One region of the Mesorhizobium yinganensis genome, then DNA from elsewhere that is predicted to be linked to it. Evidence: predicted binding sites of a transcription regulator. Region 1 holds the regulator's gene; each other region holds the start of a gene.
The links. Region 1 encodes LexA, which represses DNA repair genes until DNA is damaged. Its sites were predicted from a motif close to TGTTCNNNNTGTGTTCNG; they were not measured.
Positions count from the first base shown of each region.

Region 1 (7,986 bases):
AAGCGTGCTGCGCCGCGGTTGACGTCCTCGATCTCGAACCAGCGGACCATGTCCTCGATCGACATGACCTCATCGTCGCCATGGCTCCATCCCAGCCGAGCAAGATAGTTCAGCAGCGCGGCGGGCAGATACCCCATGGAGCGATAGGCCTCGACGCCAAGGGCGCCATGGCGCTTCGACAGCTTTGCCCCATCGGCGCCGTGAATCAGCGGGATATGAGACATCACAGGCACTTCCCAGCCCATCGCGTTGTAGATGACCTGCTGGCGCGCGGCATTGGTCAGATGGTCGTCGCCGCGGATGATGTGGGTGACGCCCATGTCGTGATCGTCGACGACGACCGCATGCATGTAGGTCGGATTGCCGTCCGAGCGCAGGATGATGAAATCGTCGAGATCCTTGTTGGGGAAGCGTACGTCGCCCTGAACACGATCGCCTACGACTGTCTCGCCTTCATGCGGCGCCTTGATGCGGATGGCGCCCTTGACGCCGGGGGGCGCCTCGGACTGGTCGCGGTCGCGCCAGCTGCCGTCGTAACGCGGCGGGCGGCCCTCTGCGCGTGCCTTCTCGCGCATGGCGTCGAGTTCCGCGGGGGTCTCATACGCATAATAGGCTTTGCCCAGGCGAACGAGTTCCTCGGCGACGTCGCGGTGGCGCGGCGCGCGCTCGAACTGCGAAATCGGCTCGCCGTCCCATTTCAGCCCCAGCCAGGTCAGTCCGTCGAGGATCGCCGCCGTCGCCGCATCGGTGGAACGCTCGCGATCCGTATCCTCGATGCGCAGCAGCATCCGGCCGCCGGTATGTTTGGCGTAGAGCCAGTTGAACAGCGCCGTGCGGGCGCCGCCGATATGGAGGTAGCCGGTGGGCGAGGGGGCAAAACGGGTGACGACCGGGCGGGACATAGAGATTTCCAAAGGAAGAAGACCGCCCCGCGCAATGGCGCTGACGGTGCATGGAAAAAGGTTGGCGTTCATGTAGCATAGAAGGTCGGGGGTGCAAGCACGCAGTCGTGGCCTTGCACGATGCGCCATAAAACTTTGGCGCCAGTCGAGTGAAGGCCATGTCGGAGCTTTCCGCAGGCGGGCTGAACGAACGGTTCCTGTTCCAGAAGATGGACATGGAGACCGCGCCTCGCTCTGTCGCTGTGAGTTCCCGTGAGCTTGTCGTCGTTCCCCAGCGCTGGACATGGCAGGAACAATGGTCGCGGGCGATCAAGCCGTTGCCACCCGTGCCCATGATAGCGGAGCGGGCGGCGGTCGCCTTGCAAAACGCGGCCGCGCTGGAAAGCGAGCGTGGCACGCTGTTCCTGTTTGTGCCAGTCTTTCTCGCGGCCGGCGCCTTCCTGTATTTCGGTCTGCCTTTCGAACCCGGTTTCCCTTTGATTTCGACAGGCCTGATGGTCACCATGGCCGCGGCGGCATTTCTGCCGCGCGGACGCATGGCGCAACTGGCGGCCCTGGCTGCCATGCTGGCTTTCTGTGGCATCCTGCTGGCCAAGGGCGAAACGTGGCGCATGAGCACCAAGATGCTCGGCGGTGACATCTCGACGCGCGTCACCGGGCGCGTCATCAGTATAGAGCCGTTGTCGAACGGTCGCGCGCGGCTGACCTTGGACGTGATTGACACGGAACGGCCGAAACTTCGCTACGCACCCGATCGCGTCCGCGCGACGGCGCGCACGGCGCCGTTGGATGTCGAGGCGGGCTCCATCGTCGAGGGGCTCGTCCGGCTGCGGCCGCCTTCCGGGCCGGTGCGTCCCGACAGCTATGATTTTTCCTTCGAAAGCTATTTCGACGGCATCGGCGCGAGCGGCTATTTCATGAAGGGACCGGAAGTGATCGGGCAATCCGATCCCGGACTCACCGGTCGGATTGGCGCAATCGTCGAAAATATCCGCAACGACATCGCCGAACGCATCCGGCACCGCGTCGGCGGCGCCGAGGGCGAGATCGCCGCGGCGCTCGTCGTGGGAGTGCGTGCAGGCATCCCGAACGACGTCAGCGAGGCTCTGCGCCGTACCGGCCTCTATCACATCATCTCGATCTCCGGCCTGCATATGGCACTGGTCGCCGGCGTGGTGATCGGCGCGCTGCGGGCGGGATTCGCGCTTTTTCCCGGAATCTCGTCCCGCCGTCCGGTCAGGAAATATGCCGCGCTCGCCGGCCTTCTCGCCATTGCCGCCTACCTCGCAATCTCCGGCGGTGAGGTGGCGGCGCAGCGCAGTTTCCTGATGCTTGCCGTCATGCTGATAGCACTGGTTTTCGACCGCGCCGCGCTGACCATGCGCAACCTCGCCATTTCAGCCATCATCGTACTGGCGGTCACCCCGCACGAAGTTATCGGGCCGAGCTTCCAGATGTCCTTCGCGGCAACGGCAGCGCTTGTCGGAGCCTATGCGTTCTGGACGGGACGGCGCGGCGGCACCGGATCGTTTCAGCCCCGGCGCGGCCTGGTTTCGCTTGCCGTGCGGCATGGCGGCGCTGTTGTCGTAGGGCTCCTGCTGACTTCCCTGGTCGCCGGCCTGGCGACGGCAGCCTTCGGCGCCTATCACTTCCAGCGCATCGCACCGCTCAGCCTAGTGGCGAACCTCGCGGCCATGCCGATCGTATCCCTGGTTGTCGTGCCCTTTGCCGTGCTCGCGGCGGTCGCTATGCCGTTTGGCCTCGACGGGCCGTTCCTCGACGTGATGGGCAAGGGGATCACGGCGATGATCGAAGTCGCGAGATGGTTTTCCGCTCGCTCACCGGTCGATGCGGTGGGGCTGATATCGGGAAAATCCGTGGTTCTTCTGACCATCGCCCTGATCGTGGCGACCGTGACGACGACGTGGCTGAGGCTTTTCGCACTGCCTTTCGCGCTCGCCGGATTGTTGATGTTGGGCGCGACGCGCACCCCCGACGTGTTGGTATCCGAGGACGGCCGGCTGGTCGGATTTCTGACCGGCGAGGGCCTGATGGCGGTGAATCGGCCTCGGCCGAATGTCTTCACGGCCGAGAACTGGAAACGAACGCTCCAGGCGGACGGAATTCATAAGCCGGCGAATGATTTCGGCCTGAATCCGCCGATGGCGTCCGCTGAAAGCATCGTCGCAGGTGTCGGAAGCAAAGAAGGCACCAACCATGGACTCAACCGCACCCGCGGCGCATCCGATGGACTTCCTTCTGTACAGAAGGTGGCCTCTACTGAAGTCCACAATGAGGGTGAGTTCATGAATTCTTCACCCGGCCAGCAACCGACGGATGATTCATCCAGCGCCTTCCTCTGCGATGACATAACCTGCGTCGGCTGGCATCCATCCGGCGCCGCGATCATCCATACAACCGATCCCGAGGAGGCACGGATCGCCTGTTCCTTTGCCGGCGTCATAATTCTCGACGATGCGACCATTCCGCTCAAATGCGCCAACCCAGCCGTCGCGGTGGTCACGAAGCGCGCGCTTGCTCGGAATGGCAGCGCCGCGGTGTATCTGCCTTCGGGCAGCGATGGCACCGCCGAGGTGCATTTCGCCATCGCAACGCCGGATCGTCCTTGGCATGGCAACCGCGCATTCTCGCGCGAGTCTCGGGGACTGCCGCCCTACCAGCGCAAGCCGGCGGTCCCGGCGCCCCCGGAAAATCAGTAGCGACGGATCAAGCCGACAAGCTTGCCTTGCACACGGACCCGGTCCGGACCGTAAATGCGCGTCTCGTAGGCGGGATTGGCGGCTTCGAGCGCGATGGAGGCGCCTTTTCGGCGAAAACGCTTCAGCGTCGCCTCCTGGTCGTCAACCAGCGCGACGACGATCTCTCCGGGTGTGGCCGTGTTGGCATTGCGGATGATCACCGTGTCGCCGTCAAGAATGCCGGCCTCGATCATCGAGTCGCCCCTGACCTCCAGCGCGTAATGATCGCCTGCGGACAACATTTCGGGCGGCACCGATATGGAATGCGTCCGGTGCTGGATAGCATCGATCGGCACGCCCGCCGCGATCCGGCCCATGACCGGTATCGCAATTCCCGAACCTGCCTCGTCATTGCTCGCGACTGGCGCACGCGAAGGTTCGGCCGGACGCTTGCCGAGACTGCCTTCGATGACGCTCGGCGAAAATTTCTTTGCCGAGTTGAGGCCGGGAGCAATCGAATCGGGCAGGCGAAGCACTTCCAGCGCCCGCGCCCGGTTCGGCAGCCGGCGAATGAAACCGCGTTCCTCCAGCGCCGTAATCAGCCGGTGGATGCCGGATTTCGACGCCAGATCAAGGGCTTCCTTCATCTCGTCGAAGGACGGCGGAATGCCGGACTCCTTCAGTCTCTCATGAATGAATAGCAGGAGTTCGTGTTGCTTGCGTGTCAGCATCTCGGCCCCGTCAAGAATCGCACCAAAACAAAACCAGAACAAAACACTATCTGTTCCAGTTGTGTTCCGCAACCGTTAAATATCGGGTTAAGAGGCGGGCAACCAAGATATCAAAATCGAGCGCCAGCGCTGACTCTCTCGAGACTTGGCCGGTTGCCTCCGAGAAGACCGTGGATTTCAGGCCTCTTCCCAGAGATCTTGCAGCAGCTCCCGGTCGTAGCCGGAACTGGCCCGGAACAGTTGCCGCGTATAGGCATGGTCGAACCGTCCGGCGGCAAGGTCGGCGCTGGCCAGCGTCTCCAGAATGCGGCCGCGATTCATCACCGCCAGACGACCGCACATGTAGGAAACCACCGCCAGATTGTGGCTGACCATGATGGTGGTGAAGCCGCGCTCGCGCCGCAGGCGACGGAGCAGGTTGAGCACTTCCGCCTGCACCGAGACGTCCAGCGCGGAGGTCGGCTCGTCGAGGAGAAGAACGCGGGGCTCCAGGACAATGGCGCGGGCGATCGCCACGCGCTGGCGCTGGCCGCCGGAGAGCTGGTGCGGGAAGCGGAAGCGATGTTCGGGTTTCAACCCGACATCGGCCAGCGCGCGCTCGACACGTTTCTCCACGTTGGTCAGCCCGTGGATGCGGGCCGGCTCCGACAGTATCTTATCGACGGTATGGCGCGGGTGGAGCGAGCCGTAGGGGTCCTGGAAAACCATCTGGATCAGCCGTCGCTGCGCATGGCTGCGCGAAAGCGAGACAACGGCTCCACCAATGCGGATCGTTCCGGAATAGTCGCCGATAAGGCCGGCGACTGCGTTCAACACGGTCGACTTGCCTGATCCGGACTCGCCAACCAGCCCGAACGCCTCGCCTTCGGCGATGGATAGCGACACATCGCGGACTGCGTTGAGCCGCCGCGCGCCCTTGCCGAAGCTGATGCCTAGTCCGTCGATCTCGATCATCGGCGCGGTCATCTTGCCCAGCTCGCATCGCGTTGCAGGACGGGCAGTTCCGGCCGGTCGTCGCCGAGGCGCGGCGAGGAAGCGAGCAGGCCCTTTGCGTAGGGATGCTGGACCTGATGCAGTTCGCTCGCCTTGACGGTTTCGACCACCTTGCCGGCATACATGATCATCACACGGTCGCAGAAGGCCGAGACCATGCCGAGGTCGTGGCTGATCAGGATCAGGCTCATGCCGCGCTCGCGAACCAGGTCGTCCAGAATTGCCAGAACCTGGAGCTGCACGGTCACGTCAAGCGCCGAGGTCGGCTCGTCGGCGATCAGCAGTTGCGGCTCTGGAATGAGCATCATCGCGATCATCACGCGCTGGCCCATGCCGCCGGAAAGCTGGTGCGGATAAAGGTGATAGACGGCCTCCGGGTCGCGGATTTTGACCGCTTTCAGCGCCTCGATACTTTTCGCGCGGGCAAGCGCGCGATCCCTGGCGACATGCAGCCGAAACGCCTCCTCGATCTGCTGGCCGACCGTCATCACCGGATTGAGCGAAAATTTGGGATCCTGAAGCACCATGGAGATGCGCTTGCCGCGGATCTTCGGCATCTCTTTTTCGGGCACCTTGAGCAGGTCCATGCCCACGAAGGAAAGCCGGTCGGCGCTGACCCGGCCGGGCGACGGCACCAGCCGCATGATCGAGCGGCCGGTCAGCGATTTGCCGGAACCCGATTCGCCGACGATGCCCAGCCGTTCGCGGCCCAGCGAAAAACTGACGCCACGCACCACGTCCACAAAACCCTGATAGGTCGGGAAGGTGACTCGCAAATTCTCGACGTCGAGGATCGGCGCGCTCATGAGCGTTTCGGGTCCAGCACGTCGCGCAGGCCGTCGCCGAGCAGGTTGAAGCCGAGGCTGACGACGAATATGGCGATGCCGGGGATCGTCGCCACCCACCACTGGTCGAGCAGGTAGTCGCGGCCGGTGGAGATCATGGCGCCCCATTCCGGCGTCGGCGGCTGCGCGCCGAGGCCGAGGAAGCCGAGACCGGCGGCGGTCAGGATGATGCCCGCCATGTCGAGCGTCATGCGCACGATCACCGAGGCAGTGCAGAGCGGCACGACATAGTGCCAGATGATGCGGAAGGGGGAAGCGCCTTGCAGGCGCGCTGCCTTGACGAAATCGGCGTTGCGCACGGTGATCGTCTCGGCGCGGGCAATGCGGGCGTAGGGTGGCCAGGACGTCAGCGCGATGGCGATGATGGCGCTTTCCAGCCCCGGCTTGATCGCCGCGACGAAGGCCAGCGCCAGGATCAGCCGCGGGAATGCGAGAAAGATGTCGGTGACGCGCATCAGCACCACATCGACCGCGCCGCCGATGTAGCCGGAGATGGTGCCGATCAAGAGGCCGATGGGCACGACGATTACCACGACCATGATGACGATGGTGAGCGTGATGCGAGCGCCCCAGGCGACGCGCGAGAGGATGTCGCGGCCGAGTTCGTCCGTGCCGAACCAGTGCCCGGCGCCAGGCGGCTGAAGCCGTGTCGACAGCGACTGCAAGGTCGGCGATTGCAGCGGCAGCACCGGCGCAAGCACTGCGATAAGGATCAGCGCAAGCACGATCGCGAAACCCACCATGGCCAGCGGATTGCCGCGGAACGCCAGCCAGTTGCGGTACCAGTGGCCGAACGAGGCCTGGCGGCGCGAACCGGGCGTATCGGTGAGTAGCCAGTCGCGCGCCGTCATGCCCGCGCCCTCGGATCGAGCAGTCGGTAGAGCATGTCGCAGAAGACGTTGAGGCAAACGAAGATCGCACCGATCAGCATGGTGCCGCCGAGTACGGCATTCATGTCGGCGTTGAACAGCGAGCGGGTGATGTAGAGGCCGAGGCCCGGCCAGGCGAACACCGTCTCCGTCAGCACGGCTCCTTCCAGCAGGGAAGCATAACTCAGCGCCACGACGGCGATCAGCGGAACGACAATGTTGCCGAGCGCATGGCGCCAGACGACGCGGCGTTCCGTCATGCCCTTGGCGCGTGCGGTCAGGATGTACTCCTGGTTCAACTGTGCGAGCATGAAGCTGCGGGTCATGCGCGAGACATAGGCGAGCGTGAGATAGCCGAGCAGGCTTGCGGGCAGGATGAGATGGGACAGCGCGTTGAAGAACACGTCCCAATCGCCGGAGATGGCGCTGTCGACGGTGATAAGCCCGGTTATCGGCTCGACCAGCCCGTCATAGGCGATGTCCAAGCGTCCGGGACCGGCGACCAGGTCGAGCCACGAATAGAGGACCAGGAGCCCCACAAGGCCCATCCAGAAGATCGGGATTGAATAGCCGACGAGGCCGATGACGCGGGTCACGTGGTCGATCCAGCGGCCCTGGTTGGTGGCGGCGACGACGCCGAGCGGAATGCCGATGACAACGCCGATCAGCGTCGCGGCGGTGGCGAGTTCGAGTGTGGCAGGAAAAAACTGTCCGAGGTCGTATAGGACCGGCTGCGAGGTCATCGCCGACGTGCCGAAATCGCCGCGTATCACCTTCATCAGGTAGATCCAGAACTGCTGGTAGACCGGCAGGTCGACGCCGAGTTCCTGCCGTACCCGCTCATAGGCCTCGGGCGGGGCGCGGTCACCGAGGACGGCGAGGACCGGATCGATCGGCACCACCCGTCCGATCAGGAAGGTGATGAAGATGAGGCCGATGAGCGTGAG
Region 1 covers NZ_JBEBMH010000027.1:73,507-81,492, reverse strand. Annotated here, with positions in the region: gene gltX (glutamate--tRNA ligase) at 1-902, opposite strand, end outside; gene ABMA59_RS29955 (ComEC/Rec2 family competence protein) at 1,061-3,622, shown strand; gene lexA (transcriptional repressor LexA) at 3,616-4,332, opposite strand; gene ABMA59_RS29945 (ABC transporter ATP-binding protein) at 4,510-5,298, opposite strand; gene ABMA59_RS29940 (ABC transporter ATP-binding protein) at 5,295-6,131, opposite strand; gene nikC (nickel transporter permease) at 6,128-7,021, opposite strand; gene ABMA59_RS29930 (ABC transporter permease) at 7,018-7,986, opposite strand, start outside.

Region 2 (7,986 bases), on a different contig from region 1:
CATCCGCGATTTCCGCTACCGCGACCGCATGGAGGATGTTCCCATTCATGACGAGCAGGGAACCTACGACCGGCCTCACGATCTTACCTGTGCCTTCGACCGCGCCCGCATCGACGCTTTCCTGCAGAAGCTGGGGCACAAGCCGTGGCTGGCGGAGCGCCCGCGCATCATGGTCTTCCTCGCGGTGAAGCAGGTCGCCCGGTCCTTCGTCGTGGCGCGCAACAGCGGCGACGGCAACTACATGCGCCAGTCGCTTACAGCCGCCGGGGAGCCGCTTGCGCTGCCCGTCGATCTGCCGGACGCCGCGACCCTTTCAAGTGCTGCGCTCAATGCCAACACCCTGCCGAAGGTCGACCTCGCCGACCTCGACGCCATCGCCGCCCGCTACGACGGCGCGCATGCGCTTGCAGGCGGGTTGACCTGGAGCGAGGAGGAGCGCGGCTGGATAGCCGAGTGGCGCATCGACCACGATGGCAAGGTCTATGAATGGACGCAGCGCGGCGTCAGCTTCGACGACGCATTCCGCAAGGCGATGGCCGGAACGCTGCAGATCCTTTCCGGCAACGGCCAGCCGCAATAATCCCGTCCGGCGCGCAACCGGTCGCATTGGTCGCCATCCCCGTCCATGCTAAGAGGCCGCCCTGGAGACAGCGCCATGAACAAGCACGCCCCCGCCCTATCCGTCGGCACCCGCAGCGTCGACGAGATCACCCAGAGCCGCCGGCTGCGCCGCATGCGCAAGGCCGACTGGTCGCGCCGGCTGGTGCAGGAGAACCGGCTGACGGTAGACGATCTGATCTGGCCGATCTTCATCATCGACGGCGAGAACCGCCGAGAGGATATCCCGGCCATGCCCGGCGTCTCCCGCATGTCGATCGACATCGCCGTCAAGGAAGCCGAACGCGCCGCGAAACTTGGCATTCCGGCGCTGGCGACCTTCCCGAATGTCGACCTCTCGTTGCGCGACCAGACCGGTTCGGCGATCCTCGACCCAGACAATCTGATCAACCGGACAACCCGCGCCATCAAGGCAGCCGTGCCGGAGATCGGCGTCATCACCGACGCCGCGCTCGACCCGTTCACCAGCCACGGCCATGACGGCATCTTGCGCGAAGGCATTATCGTCAACGACGAGACCGTCGCCCAGGTCGCGGCCGCTGCCGTGCTGCAAGCGCGGGCGGGCGCCGACATCATCGCGCCCTCCGACATGATGGACGGCCGTATCGGCGCGATCCGCGACGCGCTCGATGACGCCGGCTTCCAGGACGTGGCGATCATGTCCTACGCGACCAAATTCGCCTCCGCCTTCTACGGCCCCTACCGCGAGGCCATCGGCACCAAGGGCCTGCTGAAGGGCGACAAGAAAACCTACTATCTCGACCACGCCAATTCGGACGAGGCCGTGCGGGAGGCGGAGCAGGACCTGGCCGAGGGTGCCGACATGCTGATGGTAAAACCCGGCCTGCCCTATCTCGACATCATCCGCCGGCTGAAGGACGAGTTCGCCATGCCGACCTTTGCCTACCAGGTGTCGGGCGAATATTCGATGATTCAAGCCGCAGCCGCCAATGGCTGGATCGACGGCGAGAAAGCCATGCTGGAATCGCTCACCGCCTTCAAGCGCGCCGGCTGCGACGGTATTTTGACTTATTTCGCGCCGCGCGTGGCGGAGATGCTCAAGGGCTGAAGCCAGGTCGAACTTCAGGGATCTCAAGCATTCGCACGACACGGCCTCCGCACATCGCGAATGCGACTCAATTCTTCGAAATCGTTTCAAGCGATCCTGCCTTGACGAACTCAAGGAACAATGTTCCTATTTTGTTCTTGTCGAAGTCGGACCTTCTGCGACGGTTGTGACGGAAAATTGGCGTGAGCGCGTCGGGCACAATCCTTCATGCGGACTTGGATGCGTTCTACGCCTCGGTGGAGCAGTTGCTCAATCCAGCGCTGCGTGGCAAGCCGATCGCCGTGGGCGGCGGGGTTGTCCTCGCGGCCTCCTATGAAGCAAAGGCATTCGGCGTTCGCGGCGGCATGCCCGGCCGCAAGGCTCGCGAATTGTGCCCGGACCTGATCTTCGTCGGCGGTCATTTCCATGAATACCAGCGGCTTGGCGATGCCGCCATCGGCGTGCTCGGCGATTTCACGCCGCTGGTCGAACGTATCTCGATCGACGAGGCTTTTGCCGATGTGGCCGGCTGTACGCATCTGTTCGGCTCGCCAGCCGAGATCGCCGGAACCATCCGAAAACGCATCCGTTCCGAACTCGGATTGCCCATTTCGGTCGGCGTTGCGCGGACCAAACATCTGGCGAAGATCGCGTCACAGGTCGCCAAGCCCGATGGATTGGTCGTCGTCGATCCGACCACGGAGCTGGAATTCCTTCATGACCTGCCGGTCGATCTCATGTGGGGTGTCGGCCCGGTCACCCGGCAAAAGCTGGCAGACATTGGAGTCGGTACGATCGGCCAGCTCGCGCACACGCCGGGCTGGTCGCTCGAGCGCCTGCTCGGCACCGCAGCCGGAGACAAACTTGCCGCGCTGGCCTGGAACCGCGACCCAAGGGGCGTTCAGACGCATGGCCGTGCGCAGTCGGCAGGCGCACAGTCGGCGCTCGGCCGAAAATCAGCCGAGCCTTCGGTCTGGCGCCCGACGCTCCTGCATCTGGCCGACAGGGTGGCAACGCGGCTGCGCGCCAAGGAACGTTCTGGCCGCACGATCACCGCACGCGTGCGCTTCTCCGACCTGCGTTCCGTCACGCGTTCCATCACCCTCGACGCACCGGTTTCGGCGACGGTGACACTCGCCGAGATCGCCGAGGAACTGGTGCGCGGCGCGCTCGCAGATCATCCGGCTGAAAGAACGATCTCCCTGCTCGCCATTTCGGTCTCAGGCCTCGATGTGCGACCGCATCTGCAACTTGAATTCGATCTCGGCCTTGCCGACGAGAACCGCAGGCCCGGCACCAGACGGGGGGCGGCACGATGGTCGGCCGACCGGGCGATGGACACCATCCGCAAACGTTTCGGGTCGGATGCCGTTACCTACGGCGCCATGCTGGGCGGCGCCCACTCAGTGCCCGATGCATTCCGTGAACTGGCGGAAAAGGATCTTGGCTGACACGACCAGCCGCCGAACTGAGCCCGTTTCCGCCGCGGTTCCGGCTGCGCCTACGTCTCCGGAAAGTCCGGCAGGCTCTTGAAGGCGTTCTTCAACGCATTCGACCAACCATCGGAAACCGTTCGATAATACGGATCGTCCTGGCCGATGCGCTTCTGCATTCTGACCTGGAAGGCATCCTTCTCGTAGAACAGCAGATCCAGCGGCAGGCCGACCGACAGGTTGGACTTCAGCGTGGAATCGAACGAAACGATCAGCAGCTTCACGGCTTCCGCAAAACTCATCTCGCGGTCGTAGGTCCTGACGATGATCGGCTTGCCGTATTTGGTCTCGCCGACCTGGAAGAACGGCGTGTCGTCGGTCGACTCGATAAAATTGCCCTCGGGATAGATCATGAACAGGCGCGGCACCGAGCCGCGGATCTGGCCGCCCAGGATAAACGAGGCGTTGAAATAGCTGTCGGCTTTCTGGCCGGTCGGCGACGAATCGAGGATGACCTCCTTGACCGTATCGCCGATCAGGCGCGCCGTCTGGTACATGGACGGCGTCTCCAGCACCGCCGGCTTGCGCTCTTCCAGCGGCTTGGCGCGGCCGTTGAGCAGGCTGACGACGTTCTGGGTGGTGGCGAGATTGCCGGCCGACATCAATACCACGACGCGCTCGCCGGGCTTTTCCCAAACATGCATCTTGCGGAAGGTTGAGATCGAATCGATGCCGGCATTGGTGCGCGTGTCCGACATGAACACGAGCCCACGATCGATCTTGAGGCCGACGCAATAGGTCATCGAAGCATTCCGGCTCGGGCGTATCGATGTTCAAACTCGGCGGTCAGCCCGAATCCCGCGTCCCCTGCATTGCCGCAGGCAGCGGATTACTGCTCTACCGTGATCTGGACCGCAAGCGCTTCCGACGCCTGTCCCAGCCTAATGCCCGAAACTGGCGTGGCCTCGCGGTAGTCGCGGCCGACGGCGAGGCGGACATAACGTTCATCCGGCGAAATTTTGTTGGCGGCGTCGAACGCAACCCATCCGAGCGCGCTGACATGCGCCTCGGCCCAGGCATGGCTGGCAACCTGATTGACCGTGCCGTCCACCAACAGGTAACCGCTGACATATCGCGCCGGGAAGCCGAGGCAGCGCGCGGCGGCGACGAAAATCTGGGAATAGTCCTGGCAAACACCATCGCCGAGCTTCAACGCCTGTTCGGCCGTCGTGGCGGAATCGGTCGCGCCCGGAACGTAGTGCATACGGGCGGCCACCGCGTCCATCAGGTCGTGCAGCCGGTCCAGTTCGCTGGCGGCTGCGATGATCTCGGCAAGATGCAGGATTTCCTCGCCGGGCGCGGTCAGATCGGTCTGGCGCTGGAACAGCCAGAGGGGCGCGAACCCCTGATGCGGACCGGTGACGCCAGCCGTATCGAAGGTTTCGACGATGCCGCCGGCCTCGACCGCCACGACATGCGGATCGCCTTCGACGCTGACCAGGCGCGTATCGTTGCCGAACTGGTCGACGAAACGAAGCTCCTCGCGGGCGCCGTCAATCGCCAATGCCCAGGATACGATCGCCTGTGTCGGGCCGCTCAGCGGCGTGAGCCGCAGCCGCTGCAACCCGTACTGGACCGGGACATCGTAGCGATACTCGGTGCGGTGCGTGATCTTGAGGCGCATGGAAGGAATGAAACTCGGACGATCGTGAAACTTCAATAGAACCGATAGCTGCGAGCCACCTCGTCGCCAAGGCGGTTGTTGTCCTGAATGAAGCCCGTCAGGAATTCATGCAGGCCCGAATCGAAAATCTGCTTGATCGTCGCCCCCTTCAGTTTGGCCGTGGTCGCAGCCAGCGTCTCATGGCACTCGTGCCGCACGCCGTAGGCTTCCTCGAGAAATTTGAGGCTGTCGGCGAGGTTGCGATAGCAGAAGGCCAGCGAGCGCGGCATGCGGGCGTCGAGGATCAGATATTCGGCGATGTTGGTGGGCCTGTAGTCGGCCTCGTAGACCCATCGGTACGAACGGTGTGCCGACACCGAGCGCAGGATCGATTCCCACTGGTAGTTGTCGAGCGACGAGCCGACCCAGTGAATCGACGGAAGCAGCACGTAATATTTGACGTCGAGGATGCGCGCGGTGTTGTCGGCGCGCTCGATCAGGGTTCCGAGCTGAGAGAAATCGAAAATCTCGTTGCGCAGCATGGTGCCGTGGAACGTGCCGCGGATCTGAGCGGTCTCGCGCTTGATGGTGTCGAGCACGCTGGGCAGGTCGCGCTCGTCGACCGGACGCGCCAGCGCGCGCTTGATCGCCATCCACGCCTCGTTGATCGATTCCCACGTCTCTCGGGTCAGCGCGGTGCGCACCATGCGCGCGTTGCTGCGCGCCGTGTCGATCGACGAGAGCACGCTGGAAGCGTTCGTCGCGTCGCGCAGCAGGAAATCGGCCACCGCCGGCGCCGAGACCTGCGAATGCCTGTTACGGAAGGACAACTCGCAGCCGGCGCTGACCACGACGGAGTTCCACTCCTCGGCCGAACTTGCCGTGCGCGTCAGCGCCATGCGCAGCCCCGCATCGAGCAGCCGCGCCATGTTCTCCGCCCGCTCGATGTAGCGGTTCATCCAGTAGAGGCCGTTGGCGGTGCGACCCAGAAGCATCAGGGGACCCTGCGGGTAAGCGAATAGCGAATAGCAAATAGCGAATAGGGAGAAAAAGCGCGCGTTCTCATGACTTCCGCTGCAGACTCCTGACCATCGAGCGCAACATCCTTCCGATCTCGTCGGTTTGGGCGAGAAGCCGGGTGGTGTCGGCATCCGGCATCAAACCTACTCTTCCACAAATGACTAGATGCGTTTCCAATTCTTTGAGCGAGCCTTGCGCCACGCGGAGAAACTGAATGAACGAACCGGTATTTTCCCGCCCATGCCCCTCGGCGATATTTGCGGCAATCGATGCAGATGACCTTCGTATTTGTGATGTCATCCCGTAGACTTCGCTGTTTGGGAACGACTTCGTCACGGAATAACATGTCACAGCCAGTTCCACCGAAGCTTTCCAAACCACCAAATCCCTGTACGAATTTATTGTCGCCTTTGGGTCCACCCTTCTTCCCTATTCGCTACTCCCTATTCGCTATTCGCTCTCTCAATCATCCAACACCCAAGTATCTTTCGTCCCCCCACCCTGCGACGAATTCACCACCAGCGACCCTTCCTTGAGCGCCACGCGCGTCAGGCCGCCGGGCACGATCTGGACGCGGTCGGAGACCAGCACGTAGGGGCGCAGGTCGACGTGGCGGGGAGCCAGCCCTTTTTCGGTCAGGATCGGACAGGTCGACAGCGCCAATGTCGGCTGTGCAATATAGTTGGAGGGGCGTGCGGCCAGCTTCTTGCCGAATTCCTCACGCTCCTTCTTGGACGCGGTCGGACCGACCAGCATGCCGTAGCCGCCGGAGCCGTGAACCTCCTTGACCACCAGTTCGGCAAGATGCTCCTGGACATATTTTAGACTGCTCGGCTCGGAACAGCGCCAGGTCGGTATGTTGCCGAGGATGGCCTTGCGGCCGGTGTAGAACTCGACGATGTCCGGCATGTAGGAATAGATCGCCTTGTCGTCGGCAATGCCGGTGCCGGGTGCGTTGGCGATAGTTATGTTGCCGGCGCGGTAGACATCCATGATGCCCGGCACGCCGAGCGTCGACTCGGGATTGAACGTCAGCGGATCGAGGAAAGCGTCGTCGACGCGGCGGTAGAGCACGTCGATCTGCTTGAACCCCTCCGTGGTGCGCATCGCGACGTGGCCGTCGATGACCCGAAGGTCCTGGCCCTCGACCAACTCGACCCCCATCTGGTCGGCGAGGAACGCGTGTTCGAAATAGGCGGAATTGTAGAGGCCGGGCGTCAGCACCGCTATGGTCGGTGTGCCCTTCACGCCATCCGGACGGACCGCGGCGAGCGACTGGCGCAGCAGTTTCGGATAGTCCTCGACCGGCCGCACCTTCACCCGCTGGAACAGTTCGGGGAAGAGTTGCATCATCGTCTCGCGGTTCTCCAGCATGTAGGAGACGCCGGAGGGCGTGCGCGCATTGTCCTCGAGGACAAAAAACTCGTCCTCGCCGGTGCGCACGATGTCGACACCGATGATGTGCGTGTAGACGCCGCCCGGCGGGCGCACGCCGATCATCTCGGGCAGGAACGCCTCGTTGTTGGCAATGAGTTCCTTCGGCACGCGGCCGGCGCGCAGGATCTCCTGCCGGTGGTAGATGTCGTCAAGGAAGGCGTTGAGCGCCTGCACGCGCTGCTCGATGCCCTGCGTCAGACGGCGCCATTCCTGGCCGGAGATGATGCGCGGCACGATGTCGAACGGAATGAGGCGCTCGGCGGATTCCGCCTCGCCGTAGACGGCGAAAGTGATGCCGGTCTTGCGGAAAACGCGCTCGGCATCGCGCATCTTCTCCGTCAGCCGAAGCGTGTCCTGTTCCTTTAGCCAGCTGTCATAGCCGAAATACGGTCTGCGAATACCGGATTTTTCCGGCGACATTTCATCGAACGCAACCAAGCGCGCACTCCCCTATGGCTGCATTTCAAATGCGTTGATCCAGAAAAGCAAGCGCAATCGGATGGTTGCGCGACCGAAACAGGCAAATGGCCAAATTTGCCCAAGATGCGGGCAAACTGCGCAGCAGCTTTGCGGAAGGCTTGGGCAAATCGCGACCAAGAAATGCCGGGGCGGCTAGGCGTCCGGTGAAACCATGGCGGCCGAATCCTCGTATAGTACGAAGGGGACCAACCGTGATGGCCCCGCCGACACAAAGGGGACCAGCCATGCGCCGCATCCTTTTTGCCTTGTTCATGCTGCCCGTGCTGTATGTGAGCGCGCTCGCCGGC
Region 2 covers NZ_JBEBMH010000010.1:53,774-61,759, forward strand. Annotated here, with positions in the region: gene ABMA59_RS18825 (DUF2066 domain-containing protein) at 1-580, shown strand, start outside; gene hemB (porphobilinogen synthase) at 656-1,687, shown strand; gene dinB (DNA polymerase IV) at 1,870-3,117, shown strand; gene ABMA59_RS18840 (proteasome-type protease) at 3,168-3,902, opposite strand; gene ABMA59_RS18845 (transglutaminase family protein) at 3,989-4,783, opposite strand; gene ABMA59_RS18850 (alpha-E domain-containing protein) at 4,816-5,757, opposite strand; gene ABMA59_RS18855 (four helix bundle protein) at 5,825-6,184, opposite strand; gene ABMA59_RS18860 (circularly permuted type 2 ATP-grasp protein) at 6,245-7,657, opposite strand; gene ABMA59_RS18865 (DUF4864 domain-containing protein) at 7,924-7,986, shown strand, end outside.
Region 2: the regulator LexA is predicted to act here: its motif matches at 1,809-1,826, upstream of dinB (DNA polymerase IV).

Region 3 (7,986 bases), on a different contig from region 1:
AGGCAGGAAGGGCGACACGATCGTCGACAGCGACGAATACATCCGCCACGGCGCGACTTTGGACGCCATGCAGAAGCTGCGCCCCGCCTTCGACAAGGACGGCACCGTGACCGCCGCCAATGCCTCCGGCCTCAATGATGGCGCCGCCGCCGCCCTGCTGATGACGGAGGCCGAAGCCGCCCGCCGCGGTCTCACCCCGCTGGTGCGCATCGTCTCCTGGGCGACCGCCGGCGTCGATCCGGCCATCATGGGCACCGGCCCGATCCCCGCTTCGCAGAAGGCGCTGCAGAAGGCCGGCTGGTCGGTCGGCGACCTCGATCTGGTCGAGGCCAACGAGGCTTTCGCCGCCCAGGCCTGCGCGGTCAACAAGGGCATGGGCTGGAACCCCGATATCGTCAACGTCAATGGCGGGGCCATCGCCATCGGCCACCCGATCGGCGCGTCGGGCGCCCGCGTCTTCAATACGCTGGTCTTCGAGATGCGCCGCCGCGGCGCCAAGAAGGGTCTGGCGACTCTGTGCATCGGCGGCGGCATGGGTGTCGCGATGTGCGTCGAGGCGATTTGAACTGAGGCTGGGAGGCGACGCTGAATAAGGTCGCTTCTTTCACAGAGGTCGCAGACCGCTATCGTTGTCGCGTCTGCGGCTACAATTGTTATCCCAATCTGCCCTGGGGTGCGGACGCTGCAACCCCGTCGCACGACATCTGCCAGTGTTGTGGCGTCGAGTTCGGATACGAGGATGACGGGTATTGTGGCTGTGTCGCACGCCGGCGCTATTGGGTGCAGGTCGAGGCGTGCGCGTGGTTTATGCCCAAAATGCGTCCGCGGAACTGGAAAGCTGGTGCGCAACTGCGTAGGCTGCCTGAAGCCTTCACGAACGAGGCTGATGAAGAACTGGCAATCGAAGCCGATAAGCTGGGCGTCAACTAGAGGGAGAAAAACTTGGCACGAGTAGCGTTGGTCACCGGTGGTTCTCGTGGAATCGGAGCCGCCATCTCAATTGCTTTGAAAAACGCCGGCTACAAAGTTGCTGCCAATTATGCGGGCAATGACGAGGCGGCCCAAAAGTTCACCGCCGAGACCGGCATCAAAACATACAAATGGTCGGTCGCCGACTACGACGCTTGCGCAGCCGGCATCAAGCAGGTCGAGGCCGATCTCGGCCCGGTCGAGGTGCTGGTCAATAATGCCGGCATCACGCGGGACTCCATGTTCCACAAGATGACCCCGCAGCAGTGGCGCGAGGTCATCGACACCAACCTAAGCGGCGCCTTCAACATGACGCATCCGCTGTGGACCGGCATGCGCGACCGCAAATTCGGTCGGGTCATCACCATCTCGTCGATCAATGGTCAGAAGGGCCAGATGGGCCAGGCGAACTATTCCGCCGCCAAGGCCGGCGACATCGGCTTCACCAAGGCGCTTGCTCAGGAGGGGGCCCGCGCGGGCATCACCGTCAACGTCATCGCGCCGGGCTACATCGGCACTGACATGGTGATGGCCGTGCCGGAAAAGGTACGGGAATCGATCGTGGCGCAAATCCCGGTCGGCCGCCTCGGCGAGCCGGACGAGATCGCCCGCTGCGTGGTCTTCCTCGCCTCCGACGAGGCCGGCTTCATCACCGGCTCGACGCTCACGGCCAATGGCGGGCAGTATATTACGTGATGCCGACATTGCCCGGGGCTTACCCTCCCCCTTGAGGGGAGGGTCGCGGAGAAAACCGAGCGGAACGCGAGGTTTTTGACGCGGGGTGGGGTCGGTGATGAAATGCTCCGACGCAAAGCGAGGGTGGAGTTTGGCCGCGGCGACCCCACCCGGCCGCTACGCGGCCACCCTCCCCTCAAGGGGGAGGGAGACCCGGCCCTCACTTCTTCCCAAACAGCGCCGAATGCACGATGCCGGCCAACGCGCCGCCGATCAGCGGGGCGACCCAGAACAGCCAGAGCTGCGCCAGCGCCGGACCTTCGGCGAATAGCGCCACGCCGGTCGAGCGGGCCGGGTTGACCGAGGTGTTGGTCACGGGGATCGAAATAAGGTGGATCAGCGTCAGGCACAGGCCGATGGCGATCGGCGCGAAGCCGGCGGGAACGTCACCCGACGTCACCCGCAGGATGACGAACAGGAAGATGAACGTCATGACGATTTCGATGATCAGGCCGGACAGCAAAGAGTATTTGCCCGGCGACGCATCGCCGTAGCCATTGGAGGCGAAGCCGCCGACGCCGGCGAAGTCCGCCTTGCCGCTGACGATCGCATAAAGAACGATTGCCGCGACGATCGCGCCCACCACCTGCGCGATAATGTAGGGAATGACGTCCTTTGCCTCGAACCGGCCGCCGGTAAACAGTCCCACGGTCACCGCCGGGTTGAAATGACCGCCGGAAATGCCGCCCACCGCATAGGCCATTGTCAGCACGGTCAGTCCGAACGCCAGGGCAACGCCAAGAAACCCGATGCCCAACTCGGGAAAACCCGCGGCCAGCACGGCGCTGCCGCAACCACCCAACACAAGCCAGAACGTACCGATAAATTCAGCGATCAATCGCTTTGACATGGCAAAATTCCCTCCTTGACCACGACTCACACTCTATCGCTGCCGACACGCAAAAAAAAGCGGTTGTACAAGGGTTTAGCTGCACGCTTCGAGCGTGCCGGTGAAGGATTCCGTTGAATCGATTTTGGATTCAGGATCAACAAGATAGCCCGAACGGACTAGCCATGGACCAAAGGAACAAACCCTGAATCAGCCGGAGTCAGCGATTCGTCTCCGTTTCGTTCCAGACTCGTTCCGCGAATCAACCGACCGAGCAGAAAACTAAGGCTTTCGTTTCCAGCCCGAAAACCCTATCTGTGGCGGGAGGGGACGGCTTGCCTAGATCCCGTGACCCGGCTGTTTCCGGGTGCCGCGCCGCAACCCTGACGAAGGGCCGATTTCCGATCCGATGAATCTCCACCAGTTCAAGACCGACCCGCTGATCCTTTCCGGGCGCGATGTGACCGCCGTTCTGGGGCCGACCAATACCGGCAAGACCCATCTCGCCATCGAGCGAATGGTTGCCCATGAAAGCGGCGTCATCGGCCTGCCGCTCCGGCTCCTGGCGCGCGAGGTCTATGGCCGCGTCTGCGAAAAGGTCGGCGCCAACAAGGTCGCGCTGATCACCGGCGAGGAGAAGATCACGCCGGCCGGCGCGCGCTATTCCGTCTGCACCGTGGAGGCCATGCCGCGCGAGACCGACGCGGCTTTCGTCGCCATAGATGAGATCCAGCTCGCCGGCGACCTGGAGCGCGGCCACATTTTTACCGACCGTATCCTCCATCTGCGCGGGCGGCAGGAGACGCTGCTGCTGGGTGCGGCCACCATGCGCGGCATTTTGGAAAAACTGCTGCGCGGCATTTCGGTGGTGACAAGGCCGCGCCTGTCGCATCTGGCCTATGCAGGGTCGAAAAAACTCACCCGCCTGCCGCGCCGCTCGGCCATCGTCGCCTTCTCCGCCGACGAGGTCTATGCCATCGCAGAACTGATCCGCCGCCAGCGCGGCGGCGCGGCGGTGGTACTCGGTGCGCTCAGCCCGCGCACCAGAAACGCGCAAGTTGCGCTCTACCAGTCCGGCGACGTGGATTATCTCGTCGCCACCGACGCGATCGGCATGGGCCTCAATCTCGACGTCGATCATGTCGCCTTCGCCCAGAACCGGAAATTCGACGGGTTCCAGTACCGGGCGCTGACCGCGGCGGAGCTCGGCCAGATCGCCGGGCGTGCCGGCCGGCATCTGCGGGACGGCACGTTCGGTGTGACCGGCCAGGTCGATCCGCTCGACGACGATCTGGTGGAGAAGATCGAGGGCCACGATTTCGAGCCGGTGAAGGTGCTGCAATGGCGCACCGCGCATTTCGACTTCTCCAGCCTCGACGCGCTGCGGCATTCGATCGAGACGCCGACGCCGGTCGAGGGGCTGACGCGCGCGCTGCCCGCGGTCGATGCCCGCGCGCTGGAGCAACTCGCCCGCGATCCCGATATCCAGAGGCTGGCTGTCGGCCGCCAGCAGGTAGCTTTGCTGTGGGACGTCTGCTCGCTGCCCGACTATCGCCGCATCGCACCCGCGCAGCATTCGGAACTCGTCGGCTCGATCTTCACCGACATCGCCCGGCGCGGCCATGTCGACGAGGATTACATGGCCGAGCAGGTGCGTCGCGCCGATTCCACCGACGGCGATATCGACACGCTCTCCAACCGCATCGCCCAGATCCGCACCTGGACCTATGTGTCGAACCGGCCTGGCTGGCTGGCCGATCCGCTGCACTGGCAGGAAAAAACGCGCGAGATCGAAAACAGATTGTCGGATGCGCTGCATGAGCGGTTGACGAAACGCTTCGTTGATCGCAGGACTTCCGTCCTCATGCGGCGCCTTAGAGAAAATACGATGCTTGAAGCCGAAATAGACCCGTCCGGAACTGTGAATGTCGAAGGCCACCATGTCGGCGACCTGCAGGGCTTCCGTTTCACCGCCGACCAGAGCGCCGGCGGCGAGGACGCCAAGGCGGTGCGCGCCGCTGCCCAAAAGGCGCTGGCGGCCGAGTTCGAGACGCGCGCCGAAAAATTCGCGCTGTGCGCCAATCACGACATCGCGCTGGCCTCCGATGGCATCCTGCGCTGGATCGGCGCGCCGATCGGCACGCTGGCCGCCACCGAGGACGCGCTGAAGCCGCGCGTCATCCTGCTCGCCGACGAGCAGTTGACGGGACCGGCACGCGACAAGGTCGCGGCGCGGGCCGAGCGTTTCGTAACGTTCCAGATCGAGACCTTGCTGAAGCCGCTGATCGATTTGAAGCAGGCCGATCAACTGACCGGCATTGCCCGCGGCATCGCCTTCCGGCTGGTCGAGCAGTTCGGGTTGATCAACCGCCGCGACATCACCGACGAGGTGAAGTCGCTCGACCAGGAAGGCCGCGCTGCGCTGCGCCGGCTCGGCGTGCGCTTCGGCGCCTACCACATCTTTGTTCCAGCCCTCATCAAGCCGGCGCCCGCCAGCATCATCACGCTGCTCTGGTCGCTGAAGAATGACGGCAAGGACAAGCCCGGCTTTGGCGACGTTGTCCACATGCTTGCCGCCGGCCGCACGTCTGTTCTGGTCAATGCCGTGTTCGACAAGGCGTTTTACGCTCTCGCCGGTTTCCGCATCCTTGGCCGCCGGGCCGTTCGCGTCGACATTCTGGAGCGTCTGGCCGACCTGATCCGTCCGGCTTTGTCGTGGAAGCCCGGCACCGGCCTGCGCCCCGATGGTGCCTTCGACGGCAGCGCCTTCCTGGTCACACCGGCGATGATGTCGATCCTCGGCGCCACCGGCGAGGACATCGAGGATATTTTGAAAGGCCTCGGCTATCGTTCCGAGCCGAAGCCGGCCGTCGACGTCAAGTCGCGCCTAGAAGCCCTGGACCTCGCCGCCCGGGAAGCCGTTGCCAAGGCCGCCGCCGACCGCGCCGCCGCGCAGGAAGCCGCCGCCGCCGAGAAGGCGGCAAGGGAAGCCGCTGCCGAAAAGGCGGCGCACGAGGCCGCGAACGGTGCCGAACCGGCCGCCGATTCTGGTGCCGAATCCGCTTCACCTGCCGAGGTTGTCGCAGGAGACGGTGCCGTTGCGGCCGCCACCGGAGAAGAAGGGTCCGTTTCCGCGGACGCCGAATCCGCGTTGGCCGGATCGTCCGGGACTAATCAGGACGAGGCTGACACCGGGATGGCCATCGAAGTCGCGGCCACCGAATCCAGTGATGCCGCTGTTCAAGCTGATGACGCCGCCGGAGCCGAAGCAGCCACCGAGACGGTGGTTGATGAAACGGCAGGGGCTGAGGGGACCGAGATCGCAGTGGTCCAGAATGAGGTCGTCGCACCGGACGAGGCCGTGTCGGTCGAGCCGGAGGGAGCGTCCTCGATTGTAGCGGCGTCGGAGCCGATCGAGCAGGTTGAAGCGGTTCATGAGGACGGCACGGCCAGCGTCGTGTCGGAAGAGGAATCCGCTGGCTCCGTCAGGGAAAAAGAGGGTGACGGCAAGCTCGACGGCACCTTGCGTCAGCCTGAATCGGCCGAACTCGTCGCCGATTCCGCGCAAGGCTCTGAAAAGGCAGAGGAAAAATCTGTTGACGCGGCGCCGGCCGCGACGCCGGAAATGCCGGTCGAAGAGCCTAAGCCATTGCTTTTGTGGCGCCCTATCCGTTTCGAGCAGCGTCCGCGACATCATCGCCATGGCGACCGCAATCGCCCGCAGCGGGATGGCCAGTCTCGTGGAGACGGACAACGGCGGGATGGCCAGCGGCACGAGGGTCCAAGACCGGAAGGCCAGCGCGATGCGCGCGGTCCGCGGCGTGACCGTCCCGAGGGAGCACCGGCAGGCGACCAGCGACAGTCCGATCAACGTCCTGGAAACAAACCGAAATTCGACCGCAGCCGGTTCAAGGGGAAGCCTGACGGCAACCGGCCGCAAGCGGACGGCAACCGGCCGGATCGCGGAGAGCGCCCGGATCGCGGAAACCGACCCGATCACCGCAACAAGGACGGCGGGAAGCCCAATTTTCAGGCCAAGCCGCGCGAAGAACGCCCCGTTCGTTTCGATCCGGATTCGCCTTTCGCAAAACTCGCCGCCTTGCGCGATCAGCTCAAGAAGTAATGGTCGAGGCGCGGCAACGCATTGATAAGTGGCTGTTTTTCGCGCGCGTCGTCAAATCCCGCTCGCTCGCCGCCAAGCTCGCGCAGGCGGGCAGGGTGCGGATCAACAGCGAAAAAAGCGACAAGGCTTCCGACCTGGTGCAGCCCGGCGACACGCTCACCATCACGCTCGAACGCCGTATCCTGGTCTATAAGGTGCTCTTGCCGGGCAGCCGGCGGGGACCGGCGGAGGAAGCCCGCACTCTCTACGAGGACCTCTCGCCGCCATCCGCGAGCGAGAAATCCTTGCCGGACGCGCTTCCCGCGGTTCGCGACATCGGCAGCGGCCGCCCCACCAAGAAGGAGCGGCGGCAGACCGACCGGTTGCGCGATGGGTCCTAGATCGAGACGATGTTGGACCATGTCCATGCTTGCTCGCCCCATGTTCCGAAACGCCATTCCGTCCTGCGGCTTAGCGGCGCAAACCTGACCCTTGCCAGCGTGCGGCAAAGGAATTACGTCACCCAATGACCGATGAGCGGCAAGCCGCCGGAGCCTCGATATGACCTACCTCGTCACCGACAATTGCATCAAGTGCAAGTACATGGACTGCGTCGAGGTCTGTCCGGTCGACTGCTTCTACGAAGGCGAGAACATGCTCGTCATCCATCCGGACGAGTGCATCGATTGCGGCGTCTGCGAGCCGGAGTGCCCGGCCGACGCCATCAAGCCCGACACCGAGCCCGGCTTGGACAAGTGGTTGAAGCTCAACACCGAATATTCGGTCAAGTGGCCCAACATCACCACAAAGAAGGACGAACCGCCGGACGCCAAGGAATTCGACGGGGTGGAGAACAAGCTGGAGAAGTATTTTTCGCCGGAACCCGGCGAAGGCGACTGACAAGAAGCCCGCGCTCCGGCGGTTTTGGAAATGTGCGGACAGTGCGGGCGAAAGGCCTTGCGCTGGCATCCGTCTTCGCGGGTGCAGTAAATTCTTGATTCTTGCCCGTTTTTATGCTACCCCATAAAAACATGCCGCAGACACGTCGTCGTTTAATGGCGAAGAGCCTCTATCACTGAAAGGTGTAGTTCCATCCGGCCAAGGCAACTTGGGCTGGGTTTTGCCGTTTAGGCATTACCCCGGTCGAGGCTTTTCCGGAAGGGTTCGTGTTGTCTCTGGCGGCTCTCGTTCGGCGAAAAGCCGATCCATTTGTCGGCCGGCACGGGGTGCCGGCGGCGCAACAGGAGTTCACGGCGTAATGGCAACGGCACCAGTGCAGAAGAAGTCCCCGGTTCGTCACGGGTTCAAGAGCGGGGAATTCATCGTCTATCCGGCTCACGGCGTCGGCCAG
Region 3 covers NZ_JBEBMH010000007.1:27,408-35,393, forward strand. Annotated here, with positions in the region: gene ABMA59_RS15045 (acetyl-CoA C-acetyltransferase) at 1-565, shown strand, start outside; gene phbB (beta-ketoacyl-ACP reductase) at 943-1,665, shown strand; gene aqpZ (aquaporin Z) at 1,865-2,554, opposite strand; gene ABMA59_RS15060 (helicase-related protein) at 2,943-6,656, shown strand; gene ABMA59_RS15065 (RNA-binding S4 domain-containing protein) at 6,656-7,036, shown strand; gene fdxA (ferredoxin FdxA) at 7,197-7,535, shown strand; gene ABMA59_RS15075 (CarD family transcriptional regulator) at 7,894-7,986, shown strand, end outside.
Region 3: the regulator LexA is predicted to act here: its motif matches at 2,774-2,791, upstream of ABMA59_RS15060 (helicase-related protein).

Region 4 (7,986 bases), on a different contig from region 1:
CCTGGTAGACGATGACGCCCTGCGTTTCGGCCACCAGATGGTCGATCATCGGATGGATCGACGCGATCTCCTCTTCCTTGTGTTTTCGCGCATTATAGGTCGGGATGTTCTCCATCGGACCGGGCCGGTAGAGCGCCACCAGCGCGATGATGTCCTCGATGCGGTCGGGTTTCATGCCGATGAGCGCCTTGCGCATGCCCGCCGATTCCACCTGGAAGACGCCGACGACCTCGCCGCGTGACAACATCTCGTAGGTCTTGGGATCGTCCAGCGGCAGCCGCGCGAGGTCGATGTCGACGCCGCGCCGGCGGATCAGTTTTACCGCCGTCTCAAGTACGGTCAGCGTCTTCAGGCCGAGGAAGTCGAATTTGACCAGGCCCGCTTCTTCCACCAGCTTCATGTTGAACTGGGTGACCGGCATGTCGGAGCGCGGATCGCGGTACATCGGCACCAGTTCCGAAAGTGGCCGGTCGCCGATGACGATACCCGCCGCATGCGTCGAGGCGTGACGGTAAAGACCTTCCAGCTTCTGCGCCATCTCGAGCAAGGTGCCGATGATCGGCTCCTTCTCGACTTCCTCGGCGAAGCGCGGTTCGGCCTCGATGGCATCTTTCAGCTTGACCGGATTGGCGGGATTCTGCGGCACCATCTTGCAGAGCCGGTCGACCTGGCCATAGGGCATCTGCAGCACGCGGCCGACGTCGCGCAGCACGGCGCGCGCCTGCAGCGATCCGAAGGTGATGATCTGGCCGACCTGGTCGCGGCCGTATTTGCCCTGCACGTAGCGGATCACCTCCTCGCGGCGGTCCTGGCAGAAGTCGATGTCGAAGTCCGGCATCGACACGCGGTCTGGGTTGAGGAAGCGCTCGAACAGCAGCGAGAAACGCAGCGGGTCGATGTCGGTGATGGTGAGCGAATAGGCGACCAGCGAACCAGCGCCCGAGCCCCGCCCAGGCCCGACCGGGATGTCGTGCGCCTTCGCCCATTTGATGAAGTCGGCCACGATCAGGAAATAGCCGGGGAATTTCATGCGCTCGATGATGCCGAGTTCGAACTCCAGCCGCTCGCTATACTGGTCCTCGGTATAGCCGGGCGTCAGGCCGGCCGTTTCGAAACGCATCTTCAGCCCTTCGCGGGCCTGGCGGCGCAGTTCCTCGGCCTCCGCCTTCTCGGCATCGTCGCCGCTGCCGGTGAACCGCGGCAGGATCGGCGCGCGCTTCTTTGGATAGTAGGAGCAGCGCAGCGCGATCTCGACCGTGTTGTCGATCGCCTCCGGCAGGTCGGAGAACAGCGCCGACATTTCGGCCTGGCTCTTGAGATGATTGTCGGGCGCCAGCCGCCGGCGGTCGTCGGAGGCGACCACCGAGCCTTCGGCAATTGCGATCAAGGCGTCATGCGCCTCAAAATCGTCGCGGGCCGGAAAGAACGCCTCGTTGGTGGCGACCAGCGGCAGTTCGTGACGGTAGGCGAGATCGATGGTGGCCGCCTCGATGCGGCGGTCCCAGTTGCCGACGCGCTCCAACTCGACATAGAGCCGGTCGCCGAAAATCTCCTTCAGCCTGAGCAGCCGGTTTTCGGCAAGGTCGGTGTGGTCGAACTTCAGCGCCATTCCGACAGGCCCGCGCGGGCCACCAGTCAGGCAAATCAGTCCGGCGGAAAGCTCCTCCAGCCAGTCGCTCGAGATTTTTATGGCCTCGCCGGCCGGGCCGTCGAGATAGGCGCGGCTGACCAGGCGAACCAGATTGGCGTAACCCTCCGCCGTCGCCGCAAGCAGAACGACCGGATTGTGCTCGACGCCGCCTCGCCGCTGGGCACTGCCGCGCTCCGCCTCGCCGCCGAAGGCCAGATCGAGCTGGCAGCCGACCAGCGGCTGGATGCCTTCCTTGGTCGTCTTGTTGGCGAATTCGAGGGCGCCGAACAGATTGTTGCTGTCGGCAATCGCGATGGCCGGCGCCTTGTCCTTCTGCGCATGGGCGACGATCTTGCCGATCGGCAGGGCACCCTCCAGCAGCGAATAGGCGGAATGCACCCTCAGATGGATGAAGGGCCGCACGGCGGCCGGCTCCTTCGGCGCGGGAGCGGGCGCGGCTTCGGATTTCAGCATGGCGCGCAGGATCGGATCGCGCGGGGGTCGGTCGGCGGGCATGGCGTCTCGGCTGGCGGGACTCGAATGTCGGCCCGCATTGTCGCCCATTAGATAGGTCGAGGCCAGCGGCAACGACAGTGGTTTCACAGGCAATGGCGATCCGTCCACTGCCATACATTTGTAGCCTGGCCTTGGAGCCCTCTCGGCGGTTCATGCGTTGACGCGCGACACGAACGGACGCAGCAACGGGACGCGGCATGTATTTCATCGCACTGGCGACGGATTATGACGGCACACTGGCGCATAACGGGATCGTTGCCGACAAGACGCTGGCGGCGATCCGGAAACTGAAGGAAGCCGGACGAAAGCTGCTTCTGGTGACGGGACGCGAACTGCCGGACCTGAAGAAGGTGTTTTCGGATCTGGACGTGTTCGACAAGGTCGTGGTCGAGAACGGCGCGCTGCTCTACACGCCATCTACCGGCGAGGAAAAACCGCTGGCCCCTGCCCCGTCCGACGATTTCGTCGCCGAACTGAAGAAGCGCGGCGTCGATCCCATCTCCGTCGGCCGCACCATCGTGGCGACATGGGAGCCGCACCAGGCGGTCGCGCTGGAAACTATCCAGGCGATGGGGCTCGGCATGGAGATCGTGTTCAACAAGGGCGCCGTGATGATCCTGCCCAGCGGCATCAACAAGGCGACGGGCCTCGCCGCTGCGCTGGCCGAACTCGGCCTGTCGCCGCACAACGTCGTAGGGATCGGCGATGCGGAAAACGACCACGCCTTCCTGCGGGCCTGCGGCTGCAGCGTCGCGGTCGCCAACGCCCTGCCCGCCGTAAAGGAAACCGCCGACCTCGTGACCAAGGGTGCGCGGGGACGCGGCGTGGAGCAACTGGCCGCCGAGATCGTCGAACGCGACCACGATCTCGGCCGGGCACCGCGCAACCGAATCGTCATCGGACGGGATGCGAAGGACAAGGTCGCCGAGTTGCATCCCGCGGACTGCGTGCTGATCGCCGGCAGTTCCGGTATCGGCAAATCGACGCTGGCGACCGCCATCACCGAGCTTTGCCGCGAGAAGAAATTCCAGTTCTGCGTGGTCGATCCGGAAGGCGACTACAGCGAGCTGGAAGGCGCGGTCAATGTCGGGGAGGCCGCCAAGGCGCCGGACATCGAGCAGGTGCTCGACCTAATCGGCAAGCCCGATACCAACCTTGCGATCGAGGCGCTGGGCGTCGAACTCGACAAGCGACCAGAGTTCTTCGCCGAGTTCCTGTCACAATTGACCGGGTTTCGCGCCCGCTATGCCAGGCCCCACTGGCTGATCGCCGACGAGGCGCACCACATGCTGCCGAAGCCGCGCGACGGCACATCGTTGGCGCTCTCCAACCAGTTGCCGGGAACGATCCTGATCACCGTGCATCCCGACGCCATGTCGCCCGAGGCGCTGAAGCTAGTGGGCGTGGTGATCGCACTCGGGCCGAAGGCGTCGGACGTCGTCAAGACCTTCTGCAAGATCACCGGACGCAAGGCACCCGCCAGACTGAAAGCGCCCGACAGCGATTCCGTGCTGTTCTGGCGGCCGGGCCGGGAAAAACGGCCGCGAATCGTCAAGGCCGAGAAACCGAAACAATCGCGAAAACGCCATACCCGCAAATACGCCCAAGGCGAAATCGACGAGGCCGGCAGTTTCTATTTCCGCGGGCCTCGCAAGGCGATGAACCTGCGGGCGCACAATCTGATGATGTTCGTGCGGCTCGCCGAAGGCGTCGATGATAAAACCTGGCAGCACCATCTCCGCGCCGGCGATTATTCGGACTGGTTCCGCAAGCAGATCCGCGACGACGAACTGGCCGACGAAACGGTTGCCGTCGAGAAGGACAAAAAGCTTTCGCCGGAGGAGAGCCGCAAGCTGATCGCCGAGGCGGTAAAGCGCAGATATACCGGCCCCGCCGAAGCGCCTGACTGAATGGCGCGTCTGGCCTGCGATGAGGCAGCGCTTCTGCACCAATGAATTGTCTCTTCGTTTCCGCAATGCTGCATTGCAGCAAACGTGCTTTTCCGATAGGTCGGACGGGTCCATCCTCCAGCGTCAACAAATCTCTCTTCTTCCCGAGTCCTCATGCGCCTGCCCATCCTCGCGCTCGCCGTTGCATCTTTCTGCATCGGGACCACCGAATTTGTGATCATGGGTCTGCTGCCCGAGGTCGCCGCCGATCTCGGCGTGTCGATCCCCGCGGCCGGCCTGCTGGTCACAGGCTACGCGCTGGGCGTGGTGATCGGCGCGCCGGTCATTGCACTGGCCACGGCAAGGATGCCGCGCAAACTTGTGCTGGTCGGCTTGGCGTCGCTATTCGTCATCGGCAATCTTCTGTGCGCCATCGCGCCGAACTACTGGATGCTGATGGCGGCGCGCGTCGTCACGGCCTTCGGCCACGGAGCCTTTTTCGGCATCGGGTCGGTGGTGGCCGCTAGCCTGGTGCCGAAAAACCAGCAGGCGAGCGCCATGGCGATGCTGTTCGCCGGGCTGACGCTCGCCAACATTCTGGGCGTGCCGGCGGGCACCGCCCTCGGCGAGGCCTTCGGCTGGCGGTCGACCTTCCTGGCCGTTGTGGTCATCGGCCTTGTCTCGGTCGCGGCGATCTCGTGGCTTGTGCCGAACAATGTCGCGCCGCCGAGCGGCAGCGGCATCGCCGGCGAAATCCGCGTGCTCGGCCGGCTGCAGGTATGGCTCGCCATGCTGATCTCGGCGCTCGGCTCGGGCGCGCTGTTCGCGGTCTTCACCTATATCAAGCCGATCCTGACCGACGTGACCGGCGTCTCCGTTCCGGCCGTGACATGGATCCTGCTGCTGTTCGGCGGCGGCATGACCGTCGGCAACATCATTGGCGGCAAGCTGGCGGACTGGCGGATGATGCCGACGATCATCGGCTCGCTGGTGGCGCTGGTCGCCATGTTCCTCGTCCTGCATAAGGTTGGACCGTTCCCCTGGCTCGTCATCCCGATGGTCTTCCTGTGGGGTCTGCTGACCTTCCTGCCCATCCCAGCGCTGCAACTGCGCGTCGTGGACAGCGCGTCCGGCGCGCCGAACCTCGCCGCGACGCTCAACCAGGGCGCTTTCAACATGGGCAATGCCGCCGGCGCCTGGATCGGCGGCGCGGCGCTGACGCTCGGCGTGTCCTACGCCAATCTGCCCCTGGTCGGCGCGGCCATCGTGCTGCTGGCGCTCGGCGTTGCCCTTGCGTCGCTGCTGATCGAACGCGGCGGCCGGATGACGGTGGCGGGCGCGTCAACGATCGGGTAACCATGCCTGGGCCACAATTCCAGTGGATGGGCTTCCGGAACGAATCGCGAACTGGTATTGCCTGACCTGAGTTTCTGCGAGTATCCGACCGAAACCGAATCAATCGACCGACGCGCGAATGGACAACAACGACCTCTTTTCCAACATCGGTGGACAGCCGCCGCAGCGCCCGTCGCGGCCGGTCGACCCGCTCGTCGCCGCGGCCCGCAAGACGCCCGTCTCCAAGGACGGCAGCGAGGGCTACGACGCCAGCCATATCGAGGTGCTGGAAGGGCTTGAGCCGGTGCGCCGGCGGCCGGGCATGTATATCGGCGGCACCGACGAAAAGGCGCTGCACCACCTCTTCGCCGAAGTCATCGACAATTGCATGGACGAGGCGGTGGCCGGCCACGCCAGCTTCATCGAGGTCGACTTCTCCGCCGACGGCTTCCTGACCGTCACCGACAATGGCCGCGGCATTCCGGTCGATCCGCATCCGAAATTCCCGGGCAAGTCGGCGCTCGAAGTCATCATGTGCACGCTGCACGCCGGCGGCAAGTTCGACTCGAAGGTCTATGAGACCTCCGGCGGCCTTCATGGCGTCGGCGTGTCGGTGGTCAACGCGCTCTCCGACCTGCTTGAAGTCGAGGTCGCGCGCGGCCGAAAACTCTACCGGCAGCGCTTTTCGCGCGGCGTGCCGCAGGGCGGGCTGGAGCAGCTTGGCGACGTTCAGAACCGGCGCGGCACCAAAATCCGCTTCCATCCCGACGCCGACATCTTTGGCAAGGGCGCAAAATTCGAGCCGGCGCGGCTTTACCGCATGGCGCGTTCGAAGGCCTATCTGTTCGGCGGCGTCGAAATCCGCTGGTCCTGCGCGCCGGAACTGATCGCCGACAAGGACAAGACGCCCGAAAAGGCGGTCTTCCACTTCCCCGGCGGGCTGAAGGACTATCTGGTCGCCACGCTGGGCGACGAGTTCCAGGTGACGCGCGAGGTTTTTGCCGGCAAGAGCGACAAGCAGGGCGGCCACGGCTCGATCGAATGGGCCGTCACCTGGTACGGCGGCGACGGGTTCCTGAACTCTTACTGCAACACCATCCCCACGCCCGAGGGCGGCACGCACGAGGCCGGTTTCCGCGCCGTGCTGACGCGCGGGCTAAAAGCCTATGCGGACCTGACCGGCAACAAACGTGCCTCGGTGGTGACGCCGGAAGACGTGATGATCTCGGCCGCCGGCATGCTGTCGGTCTTCATCCGCGAGCCGGAGTTCGTCGGGCAGACCAAGGACCGGCTGGCCACGGTGGAGGCCATCCGCATCGTCGAGACGGCGGTGCGCGATGCCTTCGACCACTGGCTGGCCGACAATCCGCAGGAAGCGACAAAGCTTCTCGACTGGGTGATCGCGCGCGCCGACGAGCGCGTGCGCCGCCGCCAGGAGAAGGAAGTCAGCCGCAAGAGCGCGGTGCGCAAGCTGCGCCTCCCCGGCAAGCTGGCCGACTGCACGCAGAGTGCGGCGCAGGGCGCGGAAATCTTCATCGTCGAAGGCGATTCCGCCGGCGGCTCGGCGAAGCAGGCGCGCGACCGCGCCAGCCAGGCGGTGCTACCGCTGCGCGGAAAGATCCTCAACGTCGCCAGCGCCGGCAATGACAAGCTCGCCGCCAACCAGCAGATCGCCGACCTGATCCAGGCGCTCGGCTGCGGCACGCGCTCAAAGTACCGTGACGACGATCTGCGCTACGACCGCGTGATCATCATGACCGACGCCGACGTGGACGGCGCCCACATCGCCTCGCTGCTGATCACCTTCTTCTACCAGGAGATGCCGCAGTTGATCCGCGACGGCCATCTCTACATGGCCGTGCCGCCGCTCTATTCGATCCGCCAGGGCGGCAAGGTCGCCTATGCCCGCAACGACGCGCATAAGGACGAACTCTTGCGGACAGAATTCACCGGGCGCGGAAAAGTTGAGATCGGCCGGTTCAAGGGTCTCGGCGAGATGATGGCGGCGCAACTCAAGGAAACCACGATGGACAAGAGCAAGCGCACTCTGCTTCGCGTGGATGTCGACGAGACCGATCCCGAAGGCACCAAAACCGCCGTCGATTCGCTGATGGGCACCAAGGCCGATGCCCGCTTCCGCTTCATCCAGGAGCGCGCGGAGTTCGCGGAGACGGAAGAGCTGGACATCTGAGATGCCCCGCTTTCAGTGCATCCTTCGACGCTCGCCCGCCGATGTTTTGGTCTTGCTCGCCTACGCCCCTAAGGGCCCGCACGACGGGTCGGGGCTTTAGAGCAAACAGCAACGGGCGAGCCTCGAAGAACGCACTGAAAGACCGATGATCGTCCGGCCGAGACCGAACATTTTTCAGCTCTTCTTCGTTATGCACGGGTCGATCGTTCCGCGCATCCTGCCGCAGATCATCGGTTTCGCCGCCTACTCTGTCCTGGTCGTCGAACTGGTGAGCTGGTTGGCGCTCGACATGAGCGACTTCAACATCGCGCCTTTCGGCCTGATCGCCATCACGCTTTCCATCTATCTCGGTTTCCGCAACAACGCCGCCTACGACCGCTGGTGGGAAGCGAGGAAACTCTGGGGCCAACTGGTCTTCGACATCC
Region 4 covers NZ_JBEBMH010000006.1:287,931-295,916, forward strand. Annotated here, with positions in the region: gene dnaE (DNA polymerase III subunit alpha) at 1-2,146, opposite strand, end outside; gene ABMA59_RS14860 (HAD family hydrolase) at 2,344-4,056, shown strand; gene ABMA59_RS14865 (MFS transporter) at 4,210-5,391, shown strand; gene parE (DNA topoisomerase IV subunit B) at 5,510-7,561, shown strand; gene ABMA59_RS14875 (bestrophin family protein) at 7,707-7,986, shown strand, end outside.
Region 4: the regulator LexA is predicted to act here: its motif matches at 5,427-5,444, upstream of parE (DNA topoisomerase IV subunit B).